Chitinophaga caseinilytica: one gene and its partner. The main gene of each other region encodes a partner of the protein of the gene in region 2 in a complex. Links are inferred from orthologs where the notes say so. Each region holds a gene or a part of one and is shown on either strand. Other genes may lie near its edges.

Evidence for each region.
Region 1: the proteins of groL (region 2) and metK are in contact, whole or in part, in a cryo-EM structure (PDB 8P4O), measured with the Escherichia coli proteins. The link is inferred for Chitinophaga caseinilytica from one-to-one orthologs.

Annotation. Positions count from the first base shown.
Region 1 is NZ_CP150096.1:4,334,396-4,344,646, reverse strand. The notes cover bases 5,195-7,996. They hold metK (methionine adenosyltransferase), read right to left. Parts: upstream 7,322-7,996; coding sequence 6,068-7,321; downstream 5,195-6,067. Other genes in these bases: WJU22_RS17820 (DUF4270 family protein), read right to left, coding at 7,332-7,996; WJU22_RS17830 (polysaccharide deacetylase family protein), read right to left, coding at 5,195-5,986. Outside these bases: WJU22_RS17835 (PKD domain-containing protein), read right to left, coding at 1-4,681; more of WJU22_RS17830, read right to left, coding at 4,970-5,194; more of WJU22_RS17820, read right to left, coding at 7,997-8,699; WJU22_RS17815 (glycogen/starch synthase), read right to left, coding at 8,819-9,640; panC (pantoate--beta-alanine ligase), read left to right, coding at 9,751-10,251. UniProt on the Escherichia coli protein: Catalyzes the formation of S-adenosylmethionine (AdoMet) from methionine and ATP.
Region 2 is NZ_CP150096.1:5,643,439-5,653,806, reverse strand. Bases 5,758-8,676 are described here. They hold groL (chaperonin GroEL), read right to left. Parts: upstream 8,077-8,676; coding sequence 6,439-8,076; downstream 5,758-6,438. Other genes in these bases: WJU22_RS23370 (co-chaperone GroES), read right to left, coding at 8,127-8,417; WJU22_RS23380 (hypothetical protein), read right to left, coding at 5,966-6,322; WJU22_RS23385 (FKBP-type peptidyl-prolyl cis-trans isomerase), read right to left, coding at 5,796-5,969; WJU22_RS23390 (FKBP-type peptidyl-prolyl cis-trans isomerase), read right to left, coding at 5,758-5,783. In the rest of the region: WJU22_RS23405 (SusC/RagA family TonB-linked outer membrane protein), read right to left, coding at 1-3,320; WJU22_RS23400 (FecR family protein), read right to left, coding at 3,563-4,201; WJU22_RS23395 (RNA polymerase sigma-70 factor), read right to left, coding at 4,396-5,145; more of WJU22_RS23390, read right to left, coding at 5,283-5,757; transcription antitermination factor NusB, read left to right, coding at 8,732-9,628; WJU22_RS23360 (DUF1573 domain-containing protein), read left to right, coding at 9,635-10,084; preprotein translocase subunit YajC, read left to right, coding at 10,186-10,368.

The DNA of each region.
Region 1 (10,251 bases), 1.3 Mb from region 2 along the record:
TTTGCGCATTGCCTGCATTCACGACAGGCGGCTCGTTCGCAGCGAGCACTTCCACGTCAACCGTGGCCGTGGCGGTCAATCCCTTGTTGTCTTTCACCGTTAAGCGGAACACATAGGTGCCAGCCTGGGTGAGACCGGAAACGCCCGTATTCGCAGCGCCCGCCGAAGCCAGCGTTGCGGTGCGCGGCCCGGATACCTGCTCCCAGGCATAGGAAGCGATGCTGCTGCCAGATGCCGCTGTTCCGGAGCCGGTTAAGGTAGTGGTGCTAACAGGAAGCGTGAGTCGCTGGGATCTGCCGGCGTCGGCTACCGGGGGAACATTGGCAGGAAGTACCTGCACGTTCGCGGTGGCAGAAGCAGACAGATTTTTATCGTCGGTTACGGTTAGCCGGAAAGTATAGGTGCCCGCAGTGTTCAAACCGGTGATGCCGGTGGAAGCTGCGGATGGGCTCGAAATGGTAGCTGTTACAGGCCCGGCGGTCTGCGTCCAGGCGTACTTTGCGATAGTACTCCCGGAAGCTGCGGTGCCTGAACCGTTCAGTGTCACGGAAGACGCGGGCAGGGCGATGCTTTTATTGCCGCCTGCATCCGCAGTGGGCGGAACGTTCGCGGCGTTAACCACTACATTCACCGTGGAAGTTCCGCTAAGTCCTTTGTCGTCAGTTACGGTCAGGCGAAAAGTATAAGTGCCAGCTGTGCTCAAACCGGTAATGCCGGTAGATGCTGCGGAAGGGCTCGCGATGGTTGCGGTAACCGGGCCTGCAGACTGCGTCCAGGCGTACTTTTCAATGGTGCTCCCGGATGCCGGCGTGCCCGTTCCGTTCAGCGTCACGGAAGACGCGGGCAGGGTGATGCTTTTGTTGCTGCCTGCATCCGCGGTGGGCGGAACGTTCGCGGCGTTAACCACTACATTCACCGTGGAAGTCGCGGTAAGCCCTTTATCGTCGGTTACGGTCAGTCGAAACGTATAAGTGCCTGCTGTGCTCAAACCGGTAATGCCGGTAGTTGCTGCGGAAGGGCTCGCGATGGTTGCGGTAACCGGGCCTGCAGACTGCGTCCAGGCGTACTTTTCAATGGTGCTCCCGGATGCCGGAGTGCCCGTTCCGTTCAGCGTCACGGAAGACGCGGGAAGGGTGATGCTTTTGTCGCTGCCTGCATCCGCAGTGGGCGGAATGTTTGCGGCATCCACTATAACGTTGGCTGTGGCGGTAGCGGTAAGCCCTTTATCATCCGTTACGGTAAGTCGAAACGTATAAGTGCCCGCGGTGCTTAATCCGGTAATGCCGGTGGAAGCTGCGGAAGGGCTCGAAATGGTGGCTGTTACCGGCCCTGCGGTCTGCGTCCATGCGTAAGTCGAAATGGTGCTGCCGGCTGCCGGAGTGCCGGTTCCGTTCAACGTCACGGAAGATGTAGGAAGGGTAATGCTTTTATCGCCACCAGCATCCGCCGTAGGCGCAACATATGCGGCCACTACCACCACGTTCACGGTGGCAGTTGCGGTAAGTCCTTTATCGTCTGTTACCGTCAGCCGGAAAGTATAAGTCCCGGTCGCAGAAAGCCCTGTAAGCCCCGTGCTGGCGGAAGCCGCGGCGGAAATGCCGGCAGTGGCCGGCCCTGCGGTCTGCTCCCAGGCGTAACTCTCGATAGTGCTGCCGCTGGCTGCGGTACCGCTGCCGGTAAGCGTGGCGGTAGTTTCAGGTAACCGTACGCTGATAGCGGTACCTGCATTGGCCGTTGGGGCAACGTATGCGGGAAGCACTGTAACCCGGATAACGTCCGAAGCGGAAGTACCCCGGCTATCTGTAGCCGTTAGCCGGAAGTCGTATGCGCCGGCGGCGGTAAGGCCGCTGATGGAAGTATTCGCAGTAGCGGGCGTAGCGATGGTAGCGGTCACCGGCCCGGCGGTTTGCGTCCAGGTGTAAGTGGAAATCGTGGCGCCGGCGGATGCGGTAGCCGTGCCAGTCAGGCTGGAGGCGGTTGCCGGCAGCCGGATGGATTTATCGGTGCCTGCATTTACCGTCGGAGGTGCTGCGGCGTCTTCTACGGTAACCGTCACCTGCGCGGTGGCGCGTGCGCCTTTATCGTCGGTCACAGCGAGCTGAAAAACGTAGCTCCCGGCTTTGGTGAGGCCGGTAACTGCCGTCTTTGCGGCGGATGCGGAAGAAATGGCGGCCGTTGCCGGGCCAGACACGAACGTCCAGGCGTAAGCGGCAATTTTACCATCCGCGTCTGTAGAACCGGAGCCGTCAAGATTGGCGGTGCTGGTGGGCAGGGTGATCGTAATGGCGCTTCCGGCATTGGCTACCGGAGGCTTGTTCGCCGCGGCGGTCGAGTATTCGTCTGCGCCGGCGTCGAACGCCGCACCCTGGGGGCGCGCCTGTCCATCGAAATCGTAATTGAAATATGTCCTGAAATCAAGCCCCTTGTCGATAGCGATGGAGCTGGACGTAATGTGAAAATCCTTTCCTGCAGCATTTACAAAACCGGCGGCATTGATGTCCTGGCCGGTCACGTTGCCGGTGGTCAGCGCATCGATCCCTTTCTGCACAGCTACGTGGGCGGCAGAACCGGTATTGATCACGAGGTTGCCCTGGATGATGTTCCCGGTGCTGATCGTACCGAAAGAATTCAACACGCGGATCCCGTCGCGGGCCGAATTAACGACCGTGTTGTTGAGGATGTAAACCTGCAGGGGTTTGAAGTTATGATCGGTGGGGCGGTCGTCCACGAACAGCGCGTCCTGCCCTGCTACAGTGCCGTCATAACCCGCATCTGCGATGATATTGTTGTACACAAAACAGCGGCCGACGCCGAATACTTCCAGCGCGTTGCCCGTTCCCTTGATGATCTTGTTGTTATACACCTTCCCGTTGCTTTCGCCGCCGAGGATGATGCCGGCCTGCTGGCTTCCCTTGTTCACCGTACCGAAATTGTACACGCTGTTGTTGTAGATCTCGACGTTCTCCGGGGCGGATGCCACCTGGATGCCGTCCCAGCCGGTGTTTTCGGTGATGTTGTTATATACTTTCAGGTTGTAGATGCGGGGAGGCAGGAGGTTTTTCATCACGCCGTCGCAAAGGGTCTCGGTGCCGTTGGGCGCCGTGTTCCCGATGTACATCCCTTCGCCCAGCACGTCGTGGATGTAGATATCGTGGATGATCACGTTGCGGATCGCGAAGTTCGGGTATTGGTTCATGGGATCGCAATCGGGATTGATTTTCGCCATGAGCCCCGCTTCGGAACCGGTGATCTCTACGCGTTCGGCTTCATAATCCGTACAGCCTTTCCCCATGGCAAGCCCGGTGCTGAGGCGCTTGCTGACGCCATCGATCCGGAAACCGTATTTGTCGGCGCTTCCGGAGCCCGTGATCTTGAAATACTTGACGTTGTTGAAGATGAGGCCGTAGTTGCCGCCGTCGCCAACACGCACCTGGCCACCGCAGTTGATGAACACGATGGGCTTGGTGGCCGATCCGGTAAAGTTATAAAACTGGATATAGGCATAATTCCCGGCTTTGACACAAACCGTGTCGCCGGGCTGGACATTGTAATTATCGCCGTTGATATAAGCACCGCCATCCGTTCCCGGGGTGATCACGACTTTACAGTTTGCACAGTCGGTACCGGAAGATGCGGCATTTACGGTTACGTTGGCATAGGCTATGTTGGTTTGTCCGGTAGCATTCGTAACGGTCAGGGAAAACACGTATTTGCCGGCCAGCAGTTGGCTGACGGTCGCTTTGGAGCTGGTGCCGCCTGCGATGGTGGCGGTCCCCGGCCCGGACACCTGTTTCCAGGTGTAATTGGCGATGGTGCTTCCCGGCGCGGTGGAGCCGGAACCGTCGAGCTGCACGGATGCAGCAGGAAGGGTCAGCGTTACGTTGCTGTTTTTCACGTCGGCTACGGGCGGCGTAGCCGGAGGGGGTTCTTCTGTAGAGCCTCCCCTTTGATATTGCAGCATCCATTCATAGATGTTCTGCGATTGATAGGTGTGCTCGGTATTGTAGGCCTTGTCCCAGAAACCGCTGTCGTGCCCGCCGGCGAACGTCGTGGCTTTCGGCTTTACGGCCGGGTTGCAGGCGGTCATGCGGGCGGTGTAATCGACCTGGTACTTCAGGAATCCGTCGTCCGTTCCGCAAAGCATCCAAACCGCCAGGTTGCTGGCGGCTACGTTACAAAGCCCGGAAAGCTTGGGATCGTCGATCGGGGCGGAAGAAACGGGCACGATGGCGGCGAGGTTGTCGGAGAATTCCTTCCCTGATGCCACATAGTTCAGCACGCCGTAACCTCCCGCACTGAGGCCCGTGAGGTAAATCCTGGACGCATCCACCCGGTACAGCCGTTTCATCTCCTCGATGAGCTTCTGTATCGTTTGCTGGTTGGCCCAGCCACCCGCGATCTGGGGTGAAACCGTAATAAATTTGAAAAGTTTGCCGCCTACGGTGTATTGCATTTTCGCACCGTTAGCGATCATTTTTGGAACGCCGTGCCGCAATACATCATTGATGTTGCCGCCTTCCCCGACGCCATGAATAAAAATCAGCAAAGGATATTGCTGGGTGGTCTGTCCGTAATCATCCGGCAAGTGCAGCCACGCGTTGAGCGTAGACGAACTGTTCATCGTAACGGCGATCTTTGATTGATCGCCCTGACTGAAAGCCCGCCGGGGCATTACTAGCATTATGGCACAGATACAGATACAGGCACTTAACCGCGCAATTCCAGTTTTCAGGTTCCTCAAGGTGGTCAAAATTTTAAAAATTCATGAATACAAGTAGGGCACCACACAAGACAGTTCTTAATAAATATAAAAATAGGCTTTGCAAAAATAGCTAGAATTCAATGAGGGGGTTAAAAAATACATATATTAATTATTATATAATCCATGAATATTTTATACATGTATAGAATTAAATATCATTCTGTTGAATCATTTTTGAATTGTCATCATTAACAAAAAATGGCATTGTCAGCTACGCGTGACAAGATTTCGGCCGGAAGCCTTCCGCAATGCCTCCAAAAGTAGTATCCCTTTCACGCAATCCCCGATCGGAATATCGGGCCGTTCGCTGTTGAACCGCTGTAATATCCGCGGGTCGATGTCGGCCTGGTGGTTCGCCGTTCCGAAAATGAGGTCTACCGCCCCCTCTCCCTCCAAAACCCGGCTGAAAAATGCGCGTGACACGCCTTCGTCCGAATGCGGGAAAGCGAACACCCGTTCCTTCTCCCCGAATTGCCCGCAAACCGCGTCTACCGACGCCAGCGTCTGGGCCACCTGTTCATCCAGCGTAAGTTCCTGGTAATAAGGGTGTTCCATACTGTGGCCGCCGAGCGAAAACCCCGCGCGCACGAGCCCTTCCACCTCCCCATGGTCCATATAAGGCCGCTCCTTCGCGAAAATCCCCTCAAAATCAAGCCCGAACAGCCCGCCCAGTTCATCCGCCAACGCGCGCCGCCGCCAGCCGATCCCCTGGATCGCCGATTCAAGTCCCTCTTCCCCCGCACCCAGCAGCTCCGCAGCCGCTTTGCGCGCGCTGGCCGCAACGGTACCCGATCGCAGGGCATCCAGCATCAATCCCAATTTAAACCGGTAGAAATGCGTTTTGTTGCCCAGGTAAGCCGGATTGAGGAAAAATACGGCCGGTACGCCCTTGGCCTGCAGCATCGGCGCCACGATCTCCGCGATCTCCCGCAACCCATCGTCGAACGTCAGCAGAAAAGCGCCCTTCGGCAAGGGATCCCCGCCCTTCATGGCGCGCACCACTTCCCCGAGCGTTACGGGCCTGAAATGCCGCAGCAGGTAATCCAGGTCCTGCGCAAACGCCTTCCTGTCCTTAAAAGGATAAATGGGCGAAATGTAAGGTACTTCCCTGTCGGAAACGAGGTGTTGGTATGGGAGGAGCAGCGGGCGTGCAGCGGCCTTTTGCAGGAATGAAACGGGCGTAAGGCTGGCCGCTCTGTAGAATAATTGCTTGGCGATAGACATGAATGGGGAATTGGACGGGATAAAGATAAAAAAAGGAGACCGTACAGGCCTCCTCTTTTAAAGATATATGGTACCGGAAAATCAGATACCGAAAGCGGCTTTCACCTTCTCAACATAGTCGAGTTTTTCCCAGGTGAACAGCTCCACTTCTACTTGCTTTTCGTTTTTCTTGCCGCGGTTGAACACTTTGGTCACGACTTTATTGTCGCGCCCCATGTGGCCATAAGCAGCGGTTTCGCCGTAGATCGGGCTGCGCAGTTTGAGGCGTTGCTCGATGGCGTACGGACGGAGGTCGAAGATTTCTTCTACTTTCCGGGCGATCTCACCGTCGTTCAGGCCCACTTTCGCGGTGCCGTAGGTATCAACGAATACGCCGCAGGGTTTGGCCACGCCGATGGCGTAGGAAACCTGTACCAGCACTTCGTCGCACACACCGGCCGCCACGAGGTTCTTGGCGATGTGACGGGTAGCGTAGGCCGCGGAACGGTCTACCTTGGAAGGATCTTTACCGGAGAATGCACCACCACCGTGAGCGCCTTTGCCACCGTAGGTGTCTACGATGATTTTGCGGCCGGTGAGACCGGTATCGCCGTGCGGCCCGCCGATCACGAATTTACCGGTGGGGTTGATGTGGTAAGTGATCTTATCGTTGAACAATGCCTGCAGTTCCGGCTTCAGCTTGGCTTTAACGCGCGGAATGAGGATGTTGATCATGTCTGCTTTGATTTTGGCCAGCATTTCCTGGTCTTTCCCGAAATCATCGTGCTGGGTAGAGATCACGATGGTGTCGATACGGATGGGCTGGTTGTCGTCCGAATACTCGATCGTTACCTGGCTTTTCGCGTCGGGACGCAGATAGGCAACGTCTTTACCTTCGCGGCGGAGCGCGGCCAGCTCGATGAGGAGCTTATGGGCCAGGTCCAGCGCCAGGGGCATGTAGTTTTCGGTTTCACGGGTGGCATAGCCAAACATCATGCCCTGGTCGCCCGCGCCCTGTTCTTCAGGTTTGGAGCGGTCTACACCCTGGTTGATGTCGGGAGATTGTTCGTGAATGGCGGAAAAGATACCGCAGGAGTTGGCTTCGAACATGTACTCGCTCTTGGTGTATCCGATCTTGCGGATCACTTCGCGGGCGATGTCCTGTACGTCGAGGTAAGCTTCGGATTTAACTTCTCCCGCCAGCACTACCTGCCCGGTAGTAACCAGGGTTTCACAAGCTACTTTGGAGTTGAGGTCATATGCGAGAAAGTTATCGATGAGCGCGTCCGAGATCTGGTCGGCGACCTTGTCAGGATGCCCTTCCGATACGGATTCCGATGTAAATAAGTAAGGCATGAGTGCTAGATTATAATTCTGTATAAATGATCCTGAGTTTGACGTTGGCCGGGGGCGTTGCGCTGCCGCCGCCCGCTTTAAGGCGCGGGAGGTCGATCATCCTGCTGGACCAGCCTTCCAATCTGAGCACTGAATTTTCGATCTTCTTCTGCTGGGCAAGCTGCAAATGCCGTGCAATATTAAATTTATATTGAACAACTTTATAGGGGCCAAGATCACTAATGACAGTTTTATTACCTCCGAAATACGCAAGCTCCGGCGATTGCGGATTCCCGTAATCGAAGAGGAAGGAAAGGCTGTCATGCGTAATGTATCTGCGCAGCATCAGGCGCGAAGGCTCGGTGAACAGATCGTCCTGTCCGGCGGAGCCGCTGTTGATCTCCGTGATCACCAGTTCGGCTTTGTTGATCACCGCATTGGGTACTTCGGCGATGTCGGGAAGGGTAATATTGGTATAGATACCGGGCGCTTCCTGGATGTACACGATATTGTCGCCCGCGGGGTTACCCGTGTTCAGCAGGTTCGCCACTTCTTTGCCGGTGTAGTTGCGCACGAAATAATTGGCGTGTGCGCTGCCATATGCGTCGAACTTGAAATTCTCCATGAGGGAATCTTTTTCAGAGTTCTTATAATACACCGTGAGGCGGGTATCGCCGCTGTTCAGGTTGGTGTAGAGCATGGTATTGCCGCCCATGGTGGTGTCCGGCACGATGGCCAGGCCGTTGAGCCAGATGCGGAATGCGCTGTCGTTCTTGAAAGCGCCGTCTGCCCGTTGCTGGAACAGTTCCTGGCCGAAAGCGGCGTTCAGGGGGATGCGGAGCTGCGGAGCATATTTTACGCCGTAAATAGACAGCGAATCTTTCGGATAAACCGGATAGATCGTGGCTGTCCCCACTTTCTTGGACGGGTCGTAGGAACGGGGTTTGTTGTAGAGGTAATTGGTGTCGATCTTGAAGTTAGTCTCGTTCATCCGGTACACATCCACTTTGAAGCCGGCATTGGCGCCGTACCAGGCGGTGTCGCAACCGATATAGAGCACAACCGAATCGAGTACCCAACCGGTGCCCTGGAACGTGAATTCCGATTTGGGGAGGCCGAGCTGTGTATAGAGGAAGCCGTGCGATTTACCGAAGATGGGGTCTCCCCCGATGGTCCCCAGCGCGCCGGTGTAATAGCCACCGCCGGTCCTGATGCTGGAATCTGTCCGGAAAATGTTGTGCGTCTTCAGGTTATTGATAGTGGTGTCTTTTACGACAACCTTGTCTGAGCCGGGGATGAGTTCCTTGCCGAGGACGGTTGCCTCGTTACAGCCTGTAAAAGCATAAAGGGCGGCGAGGCAGGTGGCGGCGAAGCCCAGGGTCCTGAATTGAATCTTCACGTAATTGGTTTGTTCGGTTTGTTGACTAACTAGATAGAAAAACTAAAAATAAAAAGTTTGCCTGTATAACGGGCATGCCGTCAGCAGTTTTAACTTTTCATTTTTAATTTTTCCCGGACTTATTTTACGCCTAACAGCTGATGATATAACTGGAGATAGTCCACCAGGTCTTCGTTTTCCTTCTTATAAGGCAGGATGATCTTGCCTTTTTCCGCCTTCACCTCGTCCAACGTCTTTTTATCGACCTTCTCCCCTGCCAGCACTACAGCGTCGGCGAATTTGGCGGCACCCCGGTTCAGGGCCGAATTGGTTCCGTCTTTATACAATTCCAGGTCTTTTTCCTTGATCTGGTTGCTGATGATCGCTTTCTTGATGAAGGTAGCGCCCAGTTTATCCTTGAAGCTGTTGGGCTCCATAGAAAATACCGTTTTGGTCTGTGCGAAGACCGGCTCCTTCTTATAGGCCGTTTTCAGGTAAACGGGGATGAGCGAAGTCATCCATCCACTGCAATGGATAATATCCGGCGGCCATCCGAATTTCTTCACGGTTTCCAGGGCGCCTTTACAGAAAAACACCATCCGCGCCGCGTTGTCATCGTAAAATGTACCGTCGTCATCCGCGAAAACGCCTTTCCGCTTGAAATAATCTTCATTGTCCAGGAAGTAAACCTGCAGGCGTGCGTTCGGAAGCGAGGCCACCTTGATGATCAGCGGGTAATCATCCCCATCGATTACGATGTTGATGCCTGACAATCTTACCACTTCATGTAATCTGTGCCTCCGTTCGTTGATATTCCCAAACCTCGGCATGATAACCCTCACTTCCAGGCCCGCCTCATTCGACTTGATCGCCATCTTATTGACCATGTTCGCATACTCTGTCAAATCCAGATAAGGCGACATTTCCTGGGCAATAAAAAGAATTCTTTTCTTTGTGGACATTTATTGCTGATTATTAATGCAGTTATTTTTAATTTGGCTTGCAAAACTACGAAATTTTTAGGTAATACTGGCCAAATTGTCACTTTTAACATCCTTTTAAGCAAAGGTTTATGTATTTATTCAAGCGGGCAGCGGATCTCCGGGAGGCGCTGGGACAGGAAAAAAAGGCAGGAAGACGCATCGGATTCGCCCCCACCATGGGCGCCCTCCATCAAGGGCACATCTCACTCATCCAGGCCGCAAAAGCGCAGTCAGACATCGTGGTAGCGAGCATTTTCGTCAATCCGACACAGTTCAACGATCCGAAAGACTTCGAAAAATATCCCTCCACCATTCAGCAAGACATTCTCCTCCTCACCGCCGCCGGGGCCGATTACCTTTTCCTCCCTTCCGTGGCGGAAATGTACCCCGAAGGCGTGAACGGCTCCCATCCCCATTACGATTTCGGGTATATCGAATCCGTGCTCGAAGGCGCCTCCCGCCCCGGGCACTTCCAGGGAGTAGGCATCATCGTCCATAAATTACTGGACGCCGTGGAACCGGACGACCTGTTCATGGGACAAAAAGATTTTCAGCAATGCATGATTATCAAACGTTTATTGGAGATCACC
Region 2 (10,368 bases):
ACGGGCAGCCGTCCCAGGCGCAACTTGTCAAACGTATATCCGATCCGCACTTCGCGCAGCTTCACGTAGGTTGCGTCTTCCAGCCATTCTTCGTACACATGCGTGCCCATCACGTTCCGCCAGTATGCCCTGGCGTCCACGTAGGCTTCCACGGGTTGTTTGGTGGTAGCGGAAATACCGCTCACTTTTACCCCGCCGCCTTCAGATACCGGGTCGCGCACGTTTTTGCCCCTGTCGTTGATTTCGGCGGTGGCCGGAGCGATCCCGGTTTTGTGGGCCAGCATCCAGGTGCGGCTGAAAAACTGCCCGCCCTTCTGCCAGTCGATCATCGCGCCCACGTCAAACTTCCCGATCCTGAACGTATTCTGCCATCCGCCCGTCATGTCGGGCAATACGGAGCCGAAGTTGTGCGTGGCCGAGGTGTACAGCGGCATGTTGTTATCGCCGAGCAAAATCTTGCCCGTCGCGGAATCCCGCTGGTAAGCTTTCCCGATCAGACTGCCGAAAGGCTCGCCCACGTAGGAGTTCAGGTAGCTGTCCACCTGCGAGTACCGCGTATTGTCCAGCGGGAAAACGTTCTGTCCCGGCGCCAGTTCCACTACCATGTTCCGGTTGCGGTTCAGGTTGAAGACGGTTTGCCAGGTGAAGTTTTTGGTTACGACCGGCGTTGCGCTCAGCGCAATTTCGAAGCCCTTGTTCCGGATGAGCCCCGCGTTGATGATCGTGGTCGCAAACCCGCCGGTGCTGGAAAGGGGCAGGTTGATGATCTGGTTGACGTTTTTCTGGAGGTACCACGTGAAATCCAGGCCGATCCTGTTGTTGAGGAATTTCAGGTCAACGCCTGCTTCATACGAATGCGCGAACGACGGCTCGATTTTCGGGTTGATCAGCCGGTCGCGGACGTACAGGGTGTTCACCACCGATTTGTCGGGCAACGTGTAGATCGTTCCCACGCCGAAGTTGTTGCTGGTCTCGTACACGTTGAGATCGCTGCCGGCCTGCGCATAGCTGAGGCGCAGCTTGCCGTAGGAAAGCGGTTTCCATTTCAGGTCGTCGCTGAACACGTAGCTCGCGGAAACGGAAGGGTACCAGTAGGAATTGTTGTCCTGGATGAGGGTGGAAGAATTATCGTTGCGGAGCGTGGCTTCCAGGAAGTAACGGTTTTTATACCCGAAAGAAACGAGGCCGTACATGCTCCGGATCTTTTTCTCGCTGTAATAATTCTCGATCAACGGCCTGTCTTTGGACGCTTCGAGGTTGAACCAGTCCGGGCTCGTTAACCCGCCCACCGTTTCGCCGTACATATAGCTGTATTGGCGCCGGTAGCTGTTCGCGCCCACGTTGGCGTTCAGCGAAAAATCGTTCCAGTTCCTGGAATATTGCGCCAGGAATTCATAGTTCATTTCCGTGTTCTGGTATTTACCGATCGAGTAAAACGGATCGCCTATCCCCCCGAACCCGTGCCGCGTCTGTATGTTCTGCGTGAACATGTCGCCCCGCGCAAATCCGCTGAGCTTCAGGCCGGGAATGACCTCATACGTCAGCCCCACGTCGCCGAAGAAGCGGTCGCGGCCGTCGTTGGCAGGACTTTCATACGCCAGGAAATAAGGGTTGTTCCAGTTGGTGAGCGAGGGCTCGGGATTGGCGGCCGTTGGTACGGCGATGCTCCAACCCAGCATGCGCCCGTCGGGGTATTTGTATGCTTTCAGCCGGCGCATGTCCATGTTCCGCTGGAACCACTGTACCATAAACCTCGCGCCGTCTTCCGATCCCTGTTTCGGGCGCTGCGCCTGGTTGGTGGCGTAGTTCAGGTTGGTGGTCACGGTGAGGTTGGGCAACAGGTCGAGCGAGCCGCTGAACCCGAGGTTGTTCCGTTTCAGCCAGGTATTCGGCTCGATGCCGCCGATGCTGGTATTGTTGTAGCTGAGCCGGAAGGCGGTATTCTGATTGCCGCCGGTCACGCTCACGCCGTTGTTGAACGTATAGCCGGTTTCGTAGTAATCTTTCACATTGTCCGGATGGGCCACGAACGGCGTCAGTTTGCCGTAATCGGGGTCCATGGGGTAGTAGCTGAACACCTGGCGGGCGGGCGTTCCGTCCATCTTCGTTCCCCAGCTTTCATCCCAGTCCATTTGCACGACTTTTTCACCGGCCGCGTTCGTTTTCCAGGTCTGCGAATTGCCGGCGCCGTAGATGTTTTGCATGGGCATGAAGTTGCCGGCCTTTTCCAGGGAGAATGCGGAGTTGAGGGTCACGTTCACTTTCTTCGGCCCCTTGCTGCCTTTGCGGGTGGTGATCATGATCACGCCGTATTGACCGCGGATGCCGTACAACGCCGATGCCGCGGGGCCTTTGAGCACTTCCACGCTTTCCACGTCTTCAGGATTGATGTCTTGCGCCAGGTTCCCGTAATCGGCGCCGTCAAAAACGGCGAAGTTGGCGTTGGAGATCGGCGTACCGTCGATGACGATGAGCGGCTGGTCGGCGCCCGACAGCGAGTTGACGCCGCGGATCTTTATTTTCTGTGTGCCGCCCATGCTGGCGCCGGAGGCCCCGGTCACCTGCACCCCCGCGATCTTGCCCGCGAGCGATCCCAGCACGTTCTGTTCTTTGGTGAAAGTGAGGTTCTCGCCCTTCACGCCCTGGCGCGCGTAGCCGAGCGAGCGCTCGTCGCGCTTGATGCCCAGGGCCGTTACCACTACTTCAGACAGTTGGCTGTCGTTGGCTTCCATGGTAAAATCGGCGACGGTGAACCCGTCCGTTACGGAAACGGTGACGGTTTGCGCTTTATGCCCGATGGCGCTGGCGTTCAGCGTGTAAGTCCCGGCTTTGAGCCCGCCGATGCTGTACCGGCCTTCATCGTCGGCCACGGTGCCCTGCGAGGTGCCGGCGATCTGCACGGTGGCGAAGGGCAGGGGCCGCCCGTCTGGAGTGCGCACGATGCCGCGGATGCCGCCGTCGAAATCAGGAGCTTCCGCAGGAATGGCTTCGAAGGCGTTGCCGGGGGGGATTTTCTTGATAACGATGTGGTCGTTCATCTGTTCATACTGCAATCCCTTGGGCAGCAACAGGGCGTCGAGCAACTTGCCGACGGGAATGCCGGCCGCGCGGTACGTCACGTTGCCATAGCCTTCGAGGTCGCGGGTTTTGTAGGTGAACGAGCAGTCGGCCAAAGACCCGATCTCGCGCAGCGCCTGGCGGAGCGAAACGTTGTTCAGGTCTACGGAAACGACGACTTTCCGGATATCCTGCCCGGCGCCGTCGGCCGCGACGAGGATTCCGTTGAAAGTCAATAAGATGGCCAGGATGGATATTCTCATAATCAACCAGTTGAGACGAGACGGCCCGGGTTTTGGGGGCTGTCTTTTTTCCAAGCAGGGGTCGATGAAAATGCAGTTTTCTACATACAAATTCATAGCTTTGAATTGTTTAGTAATTACCGAATAGGGATTATTGAAAAGCAGGAGGAGCCGCAGCCGGGTCGCAATCGGAGCGGCTCTCCGCATTTCTGGCGCTAGCCTGACAATCGCTTGTAGCTTTTTGTCATCGTTTCAGATTTTGGTTAATGAATTAAATAGGTCCCATCTGCCAGTGTGAGCCGGCTATCCGTCAATTTGCACAGTATTTTCAAGGCCGCTTCCGCGCCAATGTCGCGCCGGAACTCGGTAGATACCGGCTCTTCCCCCAAATCCGGCCGTGCCAGCCGGATGCGCACGTCGTAGGTGCGTTCCAGGTCGCTGATGATATCGGCCAGCTTTTCTCCGTCGTACAGCATGTTGCCGTCTTTCCAGGGAGCGGCGTCTTTCGTGGCGATGTTGCGTGGCGCATCGTCATGGATGAATTCCGGCCGTACTTTCACGAGTTGCCCGCCGGTGAGCGTGGCCGATTTTTCTTTCCCGTACTGCACTTTTACCTTCCCGCTGCTCACGGCCACGATCACGTCTGCCTGGCCGGGATATGCGCGGATGTTGAAAGCCGTTCCGAGTACGGTGGTGGAGATATGACCGGTGTGGATGATGAAAGGCAGTTCGCCATCCTGTGCTACATCGAAATAGGCTTCTCCTGAAAGATAGACGGTGCGGGCCTTTCGCCCGAAGTCTTCCGCGTATCGCAAGGTGCTGGCGGTATTGAGCCAAACCTGGGTGCCATCGGGCAGGGTCAGCCGCCGCGTTTCCTTGCGGGCCGTTTGCTGACCGGTCATGGCCACAGGGCCCGTGTTGCCGGAACGTGGGTACAGCAGCCACGCGGCGGTGGTCACTGTTGCCACAAGTGCCGCTGCCACGGCCATTTTCACGAGCCGCAACTGCCGGCCGGCGGGGTGTACGAGGCGCCCGCGGCTGTTGACGTACGTTTCGGCGTGCGGCAGTTCTTCGTCGCTGTTCCAGGCCTGCCGGATCAGCTGGCGAACGGCCTCGTCGTGGTCTGCCTGTTGCAGCAGGGCGAAGAATTCTTCATATTCCTGCCGGGTACAGGCGTTGTCGCGATAACGTTTAAAAAGGTAATGTATCCGTTCTTCCATACGTAGAATGGGGTGTATATGGAAGGAAGACGGAGCAGCGGGGAAATGTTCCTATTGGAAATAAAAAAAGTCAGCAGCACAGACAGCGGCCCGGTGGTTTTGACGAGAAAGGCGCGGATGGCCTGGAGGGCGGAGGAAAGCTGGTTTTTGACGGTGTGGCGGGAGATTTTCAGTTCGTCGGCGATCTCGAGGTAGCTCATGCCTTCTTCGCGGTTGAGGCGGTAGATCAGCCGGCGTTGGGGCGGCAGTTGGTCGATGGCTTTGGAAACGAGGGCGTGGTATTCCCTGGCTTCGGTGATGGTAGCGGGGGAAGGGGGCTCCTGTGCGAGGGCGGTCCATATCCGCTCCCGTAACCGCTCGTCGGCCGCAGCTTTGCGGAGGAAGTCCATCAGCCTGTTTTCCATCACGCGGTACAGCCAGGCGTCCATGTTGCGGATGTCGGGCATTTGCTCGCGGTGTTCCCAGAGTTTGAGGAAAGTTTCCTGCACGAGGTCTTGCGCAAATTCGGCGGATTTCGTCATGCGCAGTGCCAGCGCGAAGAGGCGGGCCTCCTGGTCGCGGAAAACCTCCAGGAACCGGTGTTCCTGCATTACGGAAGGGGCCATATGAACGGGCGATCGTTGCATGCCGACGGGGAATAGTACCGGAAAAAAGCGTTAGATAGTGGTCTTTCTAAATGTACTACAAATTCTGCGGAATGAAAAATGCCCGCTCCGGTCGTAACCGGGCGGGCATGATATGTTTTAGGGGAAATCCTACCGGATCAATAGTAATAGTTGTTCAGCGTTACTTCGAACTTCAGCACGCTGTTCGGCGGAATGGTCCCGCGGTCGGCATTGCGGTATCCCAGTACGGAGGGAATGAAATACAGCACTTTCCCTTTTTTGGTCGTTTTCTGCAAGCCTACTTTGAACCCGGGAATGAGGCCGGTGGTGCCGAGGCGCACGTCGTCGAAGGTGGTGGTGTTGGCGGAATCGAACCGGGTACCGTTCAGCAGCCAGCCTTTGTAGGAGATGTTGAAACGGTCGGTCAGCTTGATGGTATCCCCGCCTTCGCCGTTCTGCAGCACTTTCCAGTATACCCCGGTCGTATCGCGCTGAAAGCCGGTGAGGTTGTTTTTGGCGATATAATCCTTGATGGTCTGTTCATCGATGGCGGCCTGTTTATCGTAGTCGTACGGCGGTTGGTCGTCTTTATCTTTCTTGCAGGCTACGGCCAGGGTGATGCCGGCCAGGGCGATCAGGCCAAGGTAAATTTTCTTCATACTGTTGAATGGTTATTTTCTGATATCGATTAAGGTGACGTCGCAGATGAGGATGGAATTCGGCGGGATCCTGCCGGGGATGCCGATGTTGGCGAATGCCAGCCGGGCCGGGATGTACATGAGTATGCGGCCGCCTTTCGAGATAAGGGGAAGGCCGATGCGCCAGCCGGGAATATGATCTTTCAATTTGCGATTGTCGAACGAAGTAGGGAGGGGGCGGCTTCCACGATCTGTTCGGTCGGGAACAGCCGGCGGGTGAATGTCACTACCGGAATTTCTTCCAGGTCGATGGTGTCTGAACGATCTCCCGGGTCGATGATCTTGTAAATGATCCCGCTCGGGTGGAGCACGGTGCCGGAATCTTTTTTATGCTGGATGAGCCAGGTGCGCACGGTTTCCATGTCCCTGGAAACGTCGTCCGCGAATCTGGCCTGGCTTTCGAGCGATTCTTTGGCGCAGCCCGCCATCGCTCCTGCCAGCGCCACGAGGCACAGGGCGGTCAGCACATATCGGAATCGTAATCCTTTAATCAACAGCATCGGGTACGCGATTTTAACCTTAAACGGCGCCGGGGGGCGTAATGTTACAATATACAAAAATCCCGTCCCGGCAAAAGCGCAGGGACGGGATGGGAATATTTCCGGAACGGGTTGGATTAGTAATCCATGCCCATGCCATGACCACCGCCCGGCATTGCGGGAGCAGCGGATTTGGGTTCGGGTTTGTCGGCGATCACGCATTCGGTGGTCAGCAGCATACCAGCGATGGATGCGGCGTTTTCCAGGGCGATGCGGGCAACCTTCGTGGGGTCGATTACACCGGCGGCCAGCATTTTCTCGTAAGTTTCGGTGCGGGCGTTGAAACCGAAGTCGCCTTTACCTTCTTTTACTTTCTGTACCACGATGGAACCTTCGATACCTGCGTTAGCGGTGATCTGGCGGAGGGGCTCCTCGATCGCGCGTTTAACGATAGCGATACCAGTCAGTTCGTCTTCGTTCTCGCCTTTGATTTTTTCGAGGCCTTCGATCGCGCGGATGAACGCTACACCGCCACCGGCAACGATGCCTTCTTCAACGGCAGCGCGGGTTGCGTGCAGGGCGTCGTCTACACGGTCTTTCTTCTCTTTCATTTCCACTTCGGTGGCAGCGCCAACGTAGAGCACGGCTACACCGCCGCTCAGTTTGGCCAGGCGTTCCTGCAGTTTCTCACGATCGTAGTCGGAGGTAGTAACCTCGATCTGGGACTTGATCTGGTTGATGCGGGCCTGGATATCGGCTTTTTTGCCTTTACCGCCTACAACGGTGGTGTTGTCTTTATCGATGGTTACGGATTCAGCGCGGCCGAGATAAGTCAGGTCGGCGTTTTCCAGTTTGTAACCTTGTTCTTCGGAGATTACCACACCTGCGGTGAGGGTAGCGATGTCCTGCAGCATTTCCTTGCGGCGGTCGCCGAAGCCGGGGGCTTTCACAGCGGCCACTTTCAGGGTGCCACGGAGTTTGTTTACCACCAGGGTAGCCAGTGCTTCACCTTCGAGGTCTTCGGAGATGATCACGAGGGGAGCGCCTTGCTGGGCCACTTTCTCGAGGATGTGCAGGATGTCCTTCATGGTGCTGATCTTCTTGTCGTAGATCAGGATGTAGGGATTCTGCAGCTCGGCCTGCATTTTTTCGCTGTTGGTGATGAAGTAGGGGGAGAGGTAGCCACGGTCGAACTGCATACCTTCTACCACTTCTACGGTGGTTTCGGTGCCTTTCGCTTCCTCAACGGTGATAACGCCGTCTTTGGTCACTTTGCGCATGGCTTCGGCGATCAGTTTACCGATCTCGCTGTCGTTGTTGGCGGAGATAGCAGCTACCTGTTCGATCTTTTTATTGTCGTTGCCAACTTTTTCGGATTGTTTTTTCAGGTTTTCTACCACGGCTTTCACGGCTTTGTCGATACCGCGTTTCAGGTCCATGGGGTTAGCGCCTGCAGCTACGTTTTTGAGGCCTTCGCCGATGATGGCCTGGGCCAGCACGGTGGCGGTGGTGGTACCGTCGCCGGCGATGTCAGCGGTTTTGGAAGCAACTTCCTTTACCATTTGGGCACCCATGTTCTCGATGGGGTCTTCCAGTTCGATTTCTTTAGCAACGGTAACACCGTCCTTGGTTACGCCGGGAGCGCCGAATTTCTTTTCGATCACCACGTTACGGCCTTTGGGGCCGAGGGTTACTTTCACCGCGTTTGCCAGGGTGTCGACGCCTTTCTTCATTTTGTTGCGGGCGTCTGTATTGAAAAATATTTGCTTTGCCATTGTCGTATAAATTTTCTTTGGTCGTGAGAAGGTTAAAATTCAGGGCTGGATTAAACTACAGCGAGGATGTCGGATTCGCGCATGATCAAGTAGTCTTCCCCTTCGAGGCTGATTTCGGTACCGGAGTACTTGCCGTACAGCACGGTGTCACCTACTTTCACGCTCACGGGTTCATCTTTTTTACCGGGGCCGGCTGCTACCACCGTTCCGCGTTGCGGTTTTTCTTTAGCCGTGTCGGGGATGATGATGCCGCCTGCGGTTTTTTCTTCAGCTGCTGCGGGTTTTACGATCACCCTGTCTGCCAGAGGTTTGATACTCAATTTGCTTTTAGCCATTTTGATTCTATTTTTAAAAAGATGAGTTTATAAATGATCCGGTTTGCCGGGAAATCCGGCGGTTGTTCTCCTGACAGAGATTGTGCCAAACGGATTTCGGGTCAAATTTTCAGGTTCCAAAGATAATTATTTTAAAACGGCACCGCCAGAAAATGACATTTTTTCATTTTTGGCCTGTCAGCCCCCCGTAGATGGCAGTTTGCGGCCCCCCGGGAGGGCGGCCGGAAGTATTTTTTATAAAGTCACTGTAAAACAGTAGATTTGCGGCCATTTTCCTAAGCGTACACATGATCAGTAGAAGAAATATCCGGGTAAAAGTAATGCAAACTCTGTATGCCATGGACACCATGGAGCAGGAAACGGTGAAACCGGGCACTGCCATGAGTTTGCTGAATGAGAAACTGGACCAGACGTGCCAGGTATTCACTTATCTCCTGTACTCTATGGCCCGCGTGGCCCAGTATGCGGAGACGGACGCGCAGCAGCGGGCCTCCAAGCACCTACCCAGCGCCGAAGACCTCGCCGTGAACACCAAGGTGGCAGGGAACGATTTCGTGTTCCAGGTGCTGAACGACAAAGGGTTCCTCGTGAACATGGACACCTGGAAGCTCCGCCGCCTGGAAGATACCGATCTCACCCGCAAACTCTACAACCAGCTCGCCGATACGGAAGCCTATAAGGCGTACATCGCCGCCCCCTCGCGCGATAAAGCCTCCGAAAAACACATCGTGGAATTCATCTTTTCCGATATTCTGGAGAAAAATGAACTGTTCATCCAGCACATGGAAGACAATTTCCTCCATTGGGGCGATGATGCAGACATGATGGGCATCCTGGTAGGCAACTACCTCTCCAAGCCCCAGCTCTTCAACTTCCTCCAGCTCATCAGCCGCGAAAAACTGGAATACGCCCGCGATCTCCTCAGCACCGTCCTCAATAAAAAAGACTACTGCCTGGAGCTCATCCGGCCCAAGCTCCAGAACTGGGACCCCGAGCGCATCGCCGCGGTAGACATGCTGCTGATGGAAATGGGCGTCTGCGAGTTCCTCTATTTCCCCACCATTCCCACGAAAGTGACCATCAATGAATATATCGACCTGGCCAAAGCCTACTCCACGCCGCAAAGCGGGCAGTTCGTCAACGGCATCCTCGATAATATCCTCAAAGATCTCACCCAGGCTAACCTGATCGAGAAAACGGACCGTAACCGTAAATAAACGACCATGAAAGCGACCTTTCCCGTCTTTTTCGCCGCCGTGCTCGCGCTCGGCGCCTGTAACAACAGCCAAAGCGGCAGCAAAGCGCCGGCCGACAGCCCATCCGTGGTAAAAAACGCCCCGGCAGGTGCCAAACCCGTCATCTCTTTCGAGAAACAGGTGCATAATTTCGGCAAGATCGTGGCCGGCGAAGTGGTCGAATATTCCTTCAAGTTCAAAAACATCGGCGGCAGCGACCTGCTGATCACCCGCGCCGAGGCTTCCTGCGGATGCACCATCCCGGAATGGCCGAAAGCGCCCATCCGCCCCGGCGATTCCGCATACATCCAGGTGAAATTCGATTCCAAGGGCCGCCCGGAAGGGTACACCGAAAAGGAAATCTTCATCGAAGCCAACACGGAACCCGCCGCCAACACTGGCCCGCGCATTACAGCGGAGATCGTGGCAAAGAAATAGTAACTTTAACCGTTCAAATCAAATAAACACATACAGATGTACAACTTCTTAACAAACGTATTCCTGATGACGCCCCCGCTGGCGGCGCACAGGGCGGCGGCATGGGCGGCTGGGGCAGCATGATCTTCTTCGGTGGCATGATCCTCGTTATGTGGCTCTTCATGATCCGTCCGCAAACTAAAAAGGCAAAAGCGCAGAAAACGTTCATCGACAGCCTCCGTGAAGGCGATAAAATAGTTTCCATCGCCGGTATCCACGGTAAAGTGAAGAAAATCAACGACAAC